Regions from separate parts of the Micromonospora psammae genome, predicted to be linked through region 1. Evidence: riboswitches for the same ligand, from Rfam matches in the RefSeq annotation. Region 1 holds a riboswitch; the other holds the start of a gene.
The links. A riboswitch is a leader RNA that binds a small molecule or an ion and turns the genes downstream of it on or off. The one in region 1 is predicted to bind cobalamin.

Region 1 (4,184 bases):
GTCGGCCCGGCCGGCGGTGAGGTGCTGTCCGGGCTGGTGGTGGCGGTGCACGCGGCCGTCCCGCTCAGCCAGCTCCGGCACATGATCTACGCGTACCCGACCTTCCACCGGGCCATCGAGGACGCCCTGCGCAACCTGCGCTGACGCCCCCGCTCAGCTGCCGTGGCGGCCGGCGCCGGCCGCGAACCGGGCCGCGCCGGCCGCCGCGTCCGCCGCCAGGGAGTCCATCCCGTACGCCAGCTCGGTCGCGAGCGCCTCCGGCTCGGTGCGGCCGGCGGCCGCCAGGACCGAGGCGCGGTCGTTGCGCAGGCAGGTCTGCGGGTGCCCGGCGATCTCGGCGGCCAGCCGCTCGGCCGCCGTCCGGGCCTCACCCGGCGGGACCAGCCGGTTGACCAGACCCATCGCGTACGCCTCCTCGGCGGGCACCGGACGGCCGGTGAGGATCAGGTCCATCGCCCGGCTCTGCCCGATCAGCCGGGGCAGGCGCACCGTCCCGCCGTCGATCAGCGGTACGCCCCAGCGCCGGCAGAACACCCCGAACGTCGCGTCGGTCTCGGCGACCCGCAGGTCGCACCAGAGCGCCAACTCCAGGCCGCCGGCCACGGCGTACCCGGAGATCGCGGCGATGACCGGCTTGGAGAGCGTCATCCGGGTGGGGCCCATCGGGCCGTCGCCGTCCGGTTCGACGCGGTTGCCGCTGGCGGTGCCGATCGCCTTGAGGTCGGCGCCGGAGCAGAACGTCCCGCCGGCGCCCCAGAGCACGGCGACCGCGGCGTCCGGGTCCGCGTCGAAGGCGCGGAACGCGTCGGCGAGGGCCCGCGCGGTCGGTCCGTCGACGGCGTTGCGCGACGCCGCCCGGTCGAGGATGACCGTGGTCACCGGTCCGTCGTGCGCGACGTGTACGGCCATCGGGACAGCATGCCCTCCGGCGGCGCCGGCACGCCAGGGGCGGCCGGCGCCGTCCGGGTCACCGGCCGCAGGCGGTGTCCAGTGCCTTCAGGGTCGGGTCCAGGTCCGGGGCCTCCACCTTGGTGGCGTCCGGGCCGGTCAGTCGCTTCTCGATCGCGCCGGCCAGGTTCTCCACCGCCGCGCGCAGCTGCGGGTCGGCGGCCCGGGCGGCCTCCTTGCGCAGCCCTTCCGCCATCTCGGTGTAGTGGGCGCGGACCTTGGCGCCGGCCTCCTTGGCGCTGACCGGCTTGTCGATGGCCGCGATGGCGTCGTCCGCCATCCCGACGAAGTGCTCCTTGGACACCGCGAGCGCGGCGTCGCAGACCTGCTTGCTGTTCGCGGCGACGTCGACCGTGGGGCTGGGCGCGGTGCTCGCCGACGACGCGGCGGCAGCGGGCTTCTTCTCCTCCGTCTGCTGGCAGCCGGCCACGACGCCGGCGGCGACGACCAGCGTCAGGACGGTACGGACGACGCGGGCATGGTTGTTCATGGTGGTTCCCCCGTTTGGTGTGCGACCCCGGCGGTCGGATCGGCCTCGGGGTCTCGCCACTGTAGGGGGTGGTGGCCCCGGTGCGCATGCCCGTTCCGCCGTGCCGGGCCGCTAGCATCGCCGATGGCAATGATCATGCGAGGTGCCCCGCGTGCGCGGGGAGAATCGGGAAGCCGGTGCGAATCCGGCACGGGCCCGCCGCGGTGACCGGGGAGCCACCGTCCACGCGCGAGAAGGCGCAGCCACTGGCCGTACGGCTGGGAAGGCGGACGGCCAGGCGTCGATCCGGGAGTCCGAAGACCGGCCTCGCGTCGACCGCCCACCCCGCCGGGAGTGGGCCGAGCAGCGGGAGCCTGCCATGGACCTGTACACCGCCATCCACCGTCGCCGGGACGTCCGGGCGCAGTTCACCGGGGAACCGGTGCCGGACGAGACCCTGCACCGCGTCCTCGACGCCGCGCACGCCGCGCCCAGCGTCGGCTACTCCCAGCCGTGGGACTTCATCCTGGTCCGGAACGCGGAGCTCCGCCGCCGCTTCCACGCGCACGTGCGGGACGAGCGGGACGTCTTCGCCGCCACCCTCTCCGGTGAGGCCGCCGACCGCTTCGCCCGCATCAAGATCGACGGGGTGCTGGAGTCGACCCTGTCGATCGTGGTGACCTACGACCCGACCCGGGGCGGCCCGGCCGTGCTCGGTCGGCACGCCATCGCCGACGCCGGCCTCTACTCGGTCTGCCTGGCCATCCAGAACCTCTGGCTCGCCGCCACCGCCGAGGGGCTCGGCGTCGGCTGGGTCTCCTTCTACCGGGAGCCGTTCCTGGCCGGGCTGCTCGGCATTCCTCCGGGCATCCGGCCGGTGGCCTGGCTCTGCGTCGGCCCGGTGACGCACCTGGAGGAGGTGCCGGACCTGGCCCGGCACGGCTGGCGGCAGAAGCGCCCGCTCGCCGAGGCCCTGCACACGGACCGGTGGACCGCCGACCGCTGAACCAAGCCCCACCCGCCCGCATCGGTCACCCGGTCGTCAGGCCGGGGAGTGCGCTCGCGTCCGCGGAGTGCTCGCCGCGTACCCAGGAGCGGACCGGTCACCGTCCACACCCGCCAGCCGGAGGTCCCGGGTGGGGCTGATGTCCACCGGGCGGCGGAATTCGTCCCCGCCGCCCGGTTTGCGACCGCGCCTGCCGGGAAGTCGGGGAACGTGCGAGCGCTGATGAACAGGATCGAGCAGAACGCGGCGTTGGACCCGGCCGGATACCGGCTCCAACGCGTCGTCCAGTCGACGCTGCGCGGGCAGCGGGTCCGCGACCTGCTGCACGGGGTCTGGCTGGGCCATCCGCTGCACCCGGCGATGGTGCAGGTGCCGGTGGGCGCGTGGATCAGCGCCGCCGTGCTCGATCTGCTTCCCGGCCAGCGGCGGGCGGCGACCACCCTGGTCGGCCTCGGGACGGTGAGCGCCCTCCCGGCCGCCGTCGCCGGGCTGAACGACTGGGCCGCCCTGGCCCGGGACCAGCGCCGGGTGGGGCTGGTGCACGCCGCCTCCAACTCGGTTGCGCTGGTGTTCTACGCCGGCTCGCTCGCCGCCCGGCTGCGCGGCCGGCACGGCATGGGGCGGGCGCTGGCGTACCTGGGGTTGAGCGCCGCCAGCGCCGGGGCGTACATCGGCGGGCACCTGGCGTACAAGCAGGGTGCGCAGGTCAGCCAGAGCATCTCCGAGCTGCACCGGATGCCCGACGAGTGGAAGGCGATCGCCGACCTGGCGACGCTGCCGCAGCGCGAGCTGGTCACCCGCGAGGTCGACGACGTCTCGGTGATCCTCTACCGGCACGGCGACGAGGTCACCGTGATGCTGGAGCGCTGCCCGCACCAGAGCGGCCCGCTCGGTGAGGGCGAGGTCCAGGAGATCGACGGGCACGCGTGCGTGGTCTGCCCGTGGCACGGCTCCGCGTTCCGCCTCAACGGCGGCGAGGTCGTGCACGGTCCGTCCGCCAACGACCAGCAGATCCTGCCCACCCGCGTGGTCGACGGGGTGCTCCAGACCAAGCTGCCCTGACCGCCCACCCCTCGCCGCCGGGCCGCCTGGCCGCGGCCGGGCGGGGCCGGGTTCGCGCTCGCACGCGCACCAAGATCACGCTCGAACCGGGAAAGAGTGGCCTCCCACCACGGTGGAGGCCACTCTTTCCTGGAAACAGCGGGACCGGGGGTGCCCCGGTCAGTCGCGGCGGTGGCGGCCCGTGACCAGTGCGCGGGCGGCGGTGACCCGGGCCGGGCGGCGCCGCAGCCCGAGCACCGCGCCGATCTGCGCCCCGACGATGCTGGCGACGGCGAGCACGGCCGAGACGGCCAGCGGCCGGTTCATCCCGTCCTCGCCGCCGGCCCGGGCGGCCCCGGCGCTCATCGCCGGGGACTGACCCGCCGGTCGTTCCACCTGCGGCTTCACCGTCTGCGGCGCGGGCTGCTGCCCGACGTCAGCCGGCCCGGCCTTTCCGGGGGTGGACGGACCCGCCTTCCCGGGCGTCGCCGGGCCGGCCGGCGCCTTGCCCGGCGTGGTCGGGGTGACCGTCCGGGGGTGCGGGGACGGCTTGCGAGGCGTCTCGGGCCGGATCACCAGCCGGCCGGCGGCGTGCTCCCGGGCGCCACCGTCCCGCGCCTGCGGGGGCAGCTTCAGCAGCTGACCGGGACGGATCTCGTCGGCGTCACGCAGCCGGTTCAGCTTCGCCACGTCCCGGTAGCGGTCGAAGTCGTCGAGGTA
Region 2 (4,184 bases), on a different contig from region 1:
GACCCGGTCAGGTGGCGCTCACCCGCCTCGCAGTCCGTTGCCAGGAACGGGTGGTGCACTGGAGGGCACGCGGAGGAGAGGGAGTGCGCAGATGGCCTGGTTCAGCCGGCGGTCCCGGACCGCCGACCCGACCCCGACCAAGCTCGACCGGGAGGCGACCCGCGACGACCTGGCCGCGTTGGAACACTTCGTGACCAGCCGGCAGGGCGTCGAGTTCTATCTCGAGCCTGAGACCACCGCCACCGACACCACCGTGGTGGCGATCGCCCACGACGGGGAGTGGATCCGCCGCCGGACCGGCTCGCCGCAGGTGGCCGGGAAGCTGGCGCGCCGGCACGCGGTGCCGCTCTACGAGGCCATGAAGACCGGCTACCCGCAGCGGATGCGGGAGTGGAACCGGGCCCACCCGGAACGCCGGCTGCGCTGACCGGGACGCGGCCGGCGGCGCGGCCCCCGGCCCCTCAGGCCGCGACTGCGGCGCGGGCCTCGTCGAGGGTCATCGGGTCGGTGTGGCTCGCGACGTACCAGTGGTGGTCGGGGCCGAGCAGCCGGCGGACCAGCGCCAGGTCGGGGGCGTCGCCGGGCCCGCGCAGGTGCGCCGGTGGCGGGTAGAAGCAGTCGCCGAGCAGCATCACCGCCGAGTCCGGCACCAGCACCACGGTGGAGTCGGGGGCGTGCCCGCCGCCCACGTGCCGCAGTCGGACACCGGTGGGCAGCGTCAGTTCGTCGGTGAAGGTCCGGGTCGGCGGCAGCACAGTGAAGTCGTCCCAGGAGTCCATCGCCAGGGCGCGGGCCCGGAAGCTGGGTCCGAGCCGCGGGTTCGCGCGGACCTGCTCGCGCAGGTAGCGGTGGCTCCACGGGCGGGCCGCCTCGTCCCGCAGCAGCCGCTCCCCGGCGACGTGCCCGACGATCTCCACTCCCGGCCAGGCACAGGCGCCCCAGACGTGGTCCCAGTGGTGGTGGGTGTAGACCAGCCAGCGCGGTTCGGGCAGCCCGGAGATCGTGAGGGCGGCCCGGATTTCCCGGGCGTGCCCCGGGCTGTGGCCCGCGTCGACCAGCACGCTGCCCCGCTCGTCGGTGATCAACGCCACGGCCGGCTGCACGTTGTCGGGCTCCGGGTCACCCGGGAAGATCCAGACCCGGCCGGCGAGCTGGTGGAAGGTCATCTCGGTGGTGCCCCCGATTCCTACCGATCGTCGGTCGACGTTGGCTCCTCGTCGGCCGATCGTAGGCGCTCGACCCGCCCAACGGCTGCCCCACCTGCGGCGTCGGCCCCTCTGCTCTGCCGCCCCGGAGGCAACGGTGGAGCGCTCCCAGTGTCGCCTTGGCGGCAGCAGGGCAATGGAGGGTGCGCATCGAGTACGGACATTGTCCGAACTGGTCGAACCGCCGTCACCGATCGGTGGTGCCCGATCGATGCCGACCCGGGGCGGGGCCCGGGCCGGCGTTGACCGCGCGCCGAGAGGTGTGGCAGCATTCGCGGCCTGACGGCAGTGAAGGAAGCCGGTGCGATTCCGGCGCGGTCCCGCCACTGTCACCGGGGAGCGATCCCCCCTCGTGAGTCACGGCCGTGTGTCTGCGGTTGGAAGGCCGGGGGTGAGCGTCGATCCGGGAGCCAGGATACTTCGGCCGTCGGAGCTACCCCAGGGCGTGGACACCCGAGGAGGACCCGATGACGCGCAGCGTCTCCACCGTCGACGAGATCCGTCGCATCCGCACCGAGCAGGGCAGCGCGCCCATGGTCGGTCACCCCGCCGCACCGACCACCGGTCGCACCGCCGTGCCGACCACCGGTCGCACCGCCGTGCCGGCGCCCGGTCGCGCCGTCGCGCCCGAGGTCGGCCGCCGCGCCGCCCCCTCCGGCCGCCGCGCCGCTCGCCTCGCCGTTCACCGCTGAGTCCCGCACCGCGCCGCCCGCGCCCGCCGGCCGCCCGCCGGTGACCCGGTCGGCGACTCGTCGTACCCGCTGAACCGCGCCCACCCCGCATCGCCCGGCCGCCCTCGCGGCGACCCGGGTGTCACTCTCCGGAGCCTTTAGTGCGCATCCTGTTGCTGTCCACCGCCGACACCGACCTGCTCGCCGCCCGCGCCAGCGCCGCCGACTACCGGCTGGCCAACCCCGCCCGGGTCGGCGTGGACGCCGTGCCGGCGCTGCTCGACGGCGTCGACCTCGCCGTCGTACGCCTGCTCGGAGGCCGCCAGGCGTGGCCCGACGGCCTCGCCGCGGTGCTCGCCTCCGGCGTGCCCACGGTCGTGCTGGGCGGCGAGGCGGTGCCCGACGCGGAGCTGATGGCGGCCTCCACGGTGGCCTCCGGGGTGGTCACCGAGGCGCTGCGCTACCTGGTCGAGGGTGGCCCGGAGAACCTCGCCGAGCTGGCCCGGTTCCTCTCCGACACGGTGCTGCTCACCGGCGAGGGCTTCGCGCCGCCCACACCCACCCCGGCGTACGGGATCCACGGCGACCACCCGACGGAGACCGGCCGCCCCACGGTCGGGATCGTCTTCTACCGGGCGCACGCGCTGGCCGGGAACACCGGCTTCGTCGACACCCTCGCCGAGGCGGTGACCGCCGCCGGCGGCGACCCGCTGCCCATCTTCTGCGGCTCGCTGCGCGGGCTCGCCCCCGGTGACGGGCCGCTCGCCCTCTTCGCCCGCTGCGACGCCCTGGTGGTGACCGTCCTCGCCGCCGGTGGCGCCGTCGCCGCCGACGCCTCCGGCGGGGGCGACGAGGACGCCTGGGACGTCGGCGCGCTGGCCGCCCTGGACGTGCCCGTCATCCAGGCGCTCTGCCTGACCAGCACCCGGGAGCAGTGGGCGGGCAGCGACGCCGGGCTCTCCCCGTTGGACGCCGCGATGCAGGTGGCCATCCCCGAGTTCGACGGCCGGATCGTCACCGTGCCGTTCTCGTTCAAGCGGATCGACGCCGACGGCCTCTCCGGCTACGTCGCCGACCCGGAGCGGGCCGCCCGGGTGGCCGGCATCGCCGTCCGGCAGGCCCGGCTGCGGCACGTGCCGAACGCCGAGAAGCGGCTCGCGGTGGTGCTCAGCTCCTACCCGACGAAGCACTCCCGGGTCGGCAACGCGGTCGGCCTGGACACCCCCGCCTCGGCGGTGCGCCTGCTCGCCGCCCTCGCCGACGCCGGATGGGACCTGGGCGACGGCCCGGTGCCCACCGACGGCGACGCGCTGATCCACGCCCTGATCGCCGCCGGCGGGCACGACGTCGAGTGGCTCACCCCCGAACAGCTCGCCGCCGCCGAGGCGCGCCTGCCCGGCCAGACCTACCGACGCTGGTTCGCCCGGGTGCCGACGCCGCTGCGGGAACGGATGCTGGCGCACTGGGGCGAGCCGCCCGGCCAGCTCTACACCGACGGCGGCGACGTCGTCCTCGCCGGGCTGCGCTTCGGCAACGTGGTGCTGCTGATCCAGCCGCCGCGCGGTTTCGGGGAGAACCCCATCGCGATCTACCACGACCCCGACCTGCCACCCAGCCACCACTACCTCGCCGCGTACCGGTGGCTCGCCGAGCCGGTGGCCGACGGCGGCTTCGGCGCGGACGCGGTGGTGCACCTGGGCAAGCACGGCACCCTGGAATGGCTGCCCGGCAAGGGGCTCGGGCTGGCCGCCGACTGCGCCCCCGACGCGGTCCTCGGTGATCTCCCGCTGGTCTACCCGTTCATCGTCAACGACCCCGGCGAGGGCACCCAGGCCAAGCGCCGCGCCCACGCCGTCGTCGTCGACCACCTGGTGCCGCCGATGGCCCGCGCCGAGACCTACGGCGACCTGGCCCGGCTGGAGCAGCTGCTCGACGAGTACGCCACCGTGCAGGCCCTCGACCCGGCCAAGGTGCCGACCGTGCAGACGCAGATCTGGGCGCTGGTCCGCGCCGCCGAGCTGCACCACGACCTGCACACCGAGGACATGCCCGCCGCCGACGACTTCGACGACTTCGTGCTCCACCTCGACGGCTACCTCTGCGAGGTCAAGGACGTGCAGATCCGCGACGGGCTGCACATCCTCGCCGAGGCGCCCAGCGGGCCGGCCCGGGTCAACCTGGTGCTCGCCGTGCTGCGCGCCCCGCAGGTCTGGGGCGGCGCCCGGGTCCTGCCCGGCCTGCGCCAGGCGATCGCCGCCGCGTACGGGCTGGACGAGCAGGCGCTCCTCGGCTCGCCGGGCGAGCGGAT

Region 2: another riboswitch for cobalamin. It lies ahead of V6U79_RS09825 (hypothetical protein); the one in region 1 lies ahead of bluB (5,6-dimethylbenzimidazole synthase).

Annotation. Positions count from the first base shown of each region.
Region 1 covers NZ_JBAKHM010000003.1:350,972-355,155, reverse strand. The annotation lists gene V6U79_RS07870 (dihydrolipoyl dehydrogenase family protein) at 1-144, shown strand, start outside; gene V6U79_RS07865 (crotonase/enoyl-CoA hydratase family protein) at 154-909, opposite strand; gene V6U79_RS07860 (hypothetical protein) at 968-1,438, opposite strand; cobalamin riboswitch at 1,562-1,761, shown strand; gene bluB (5,6-dimethylbenzimidazole synthase) at 1,797-2,423, shown strand; gene V6U79_RS07850 (Rieske (2Fe-2S) protein) at 2,646-3,485, shown strand; gene V6U79_RS07845 (LysM peptidoglycan-binding domain-containing protein) at 3,645-4,184, opposite strand, start outside.
Region 2 covers NZ_JBAKHM010000004.1:287,892-292,075, forward strand. The annotation lists gene V6U79_RS09810 (aldo/keto reductase) at 1-2, shown strand, start outside; gene V6U79_RS09815 (hypothetical protein) at 92-427, shown strand; gene V6U79_RS09820 (MBL fold metallo-hydrolase) at 462-1,166, opposite strand; cobalamin riboswitch at 1,497-1,626, shown strand; gene V6U79_RS09825 (hypothetical protein) at 1,673-1,897, shown strand; gene cobN (cobaltochelatase subunit CobN) at 2,038-4,184, shown strand, end outside.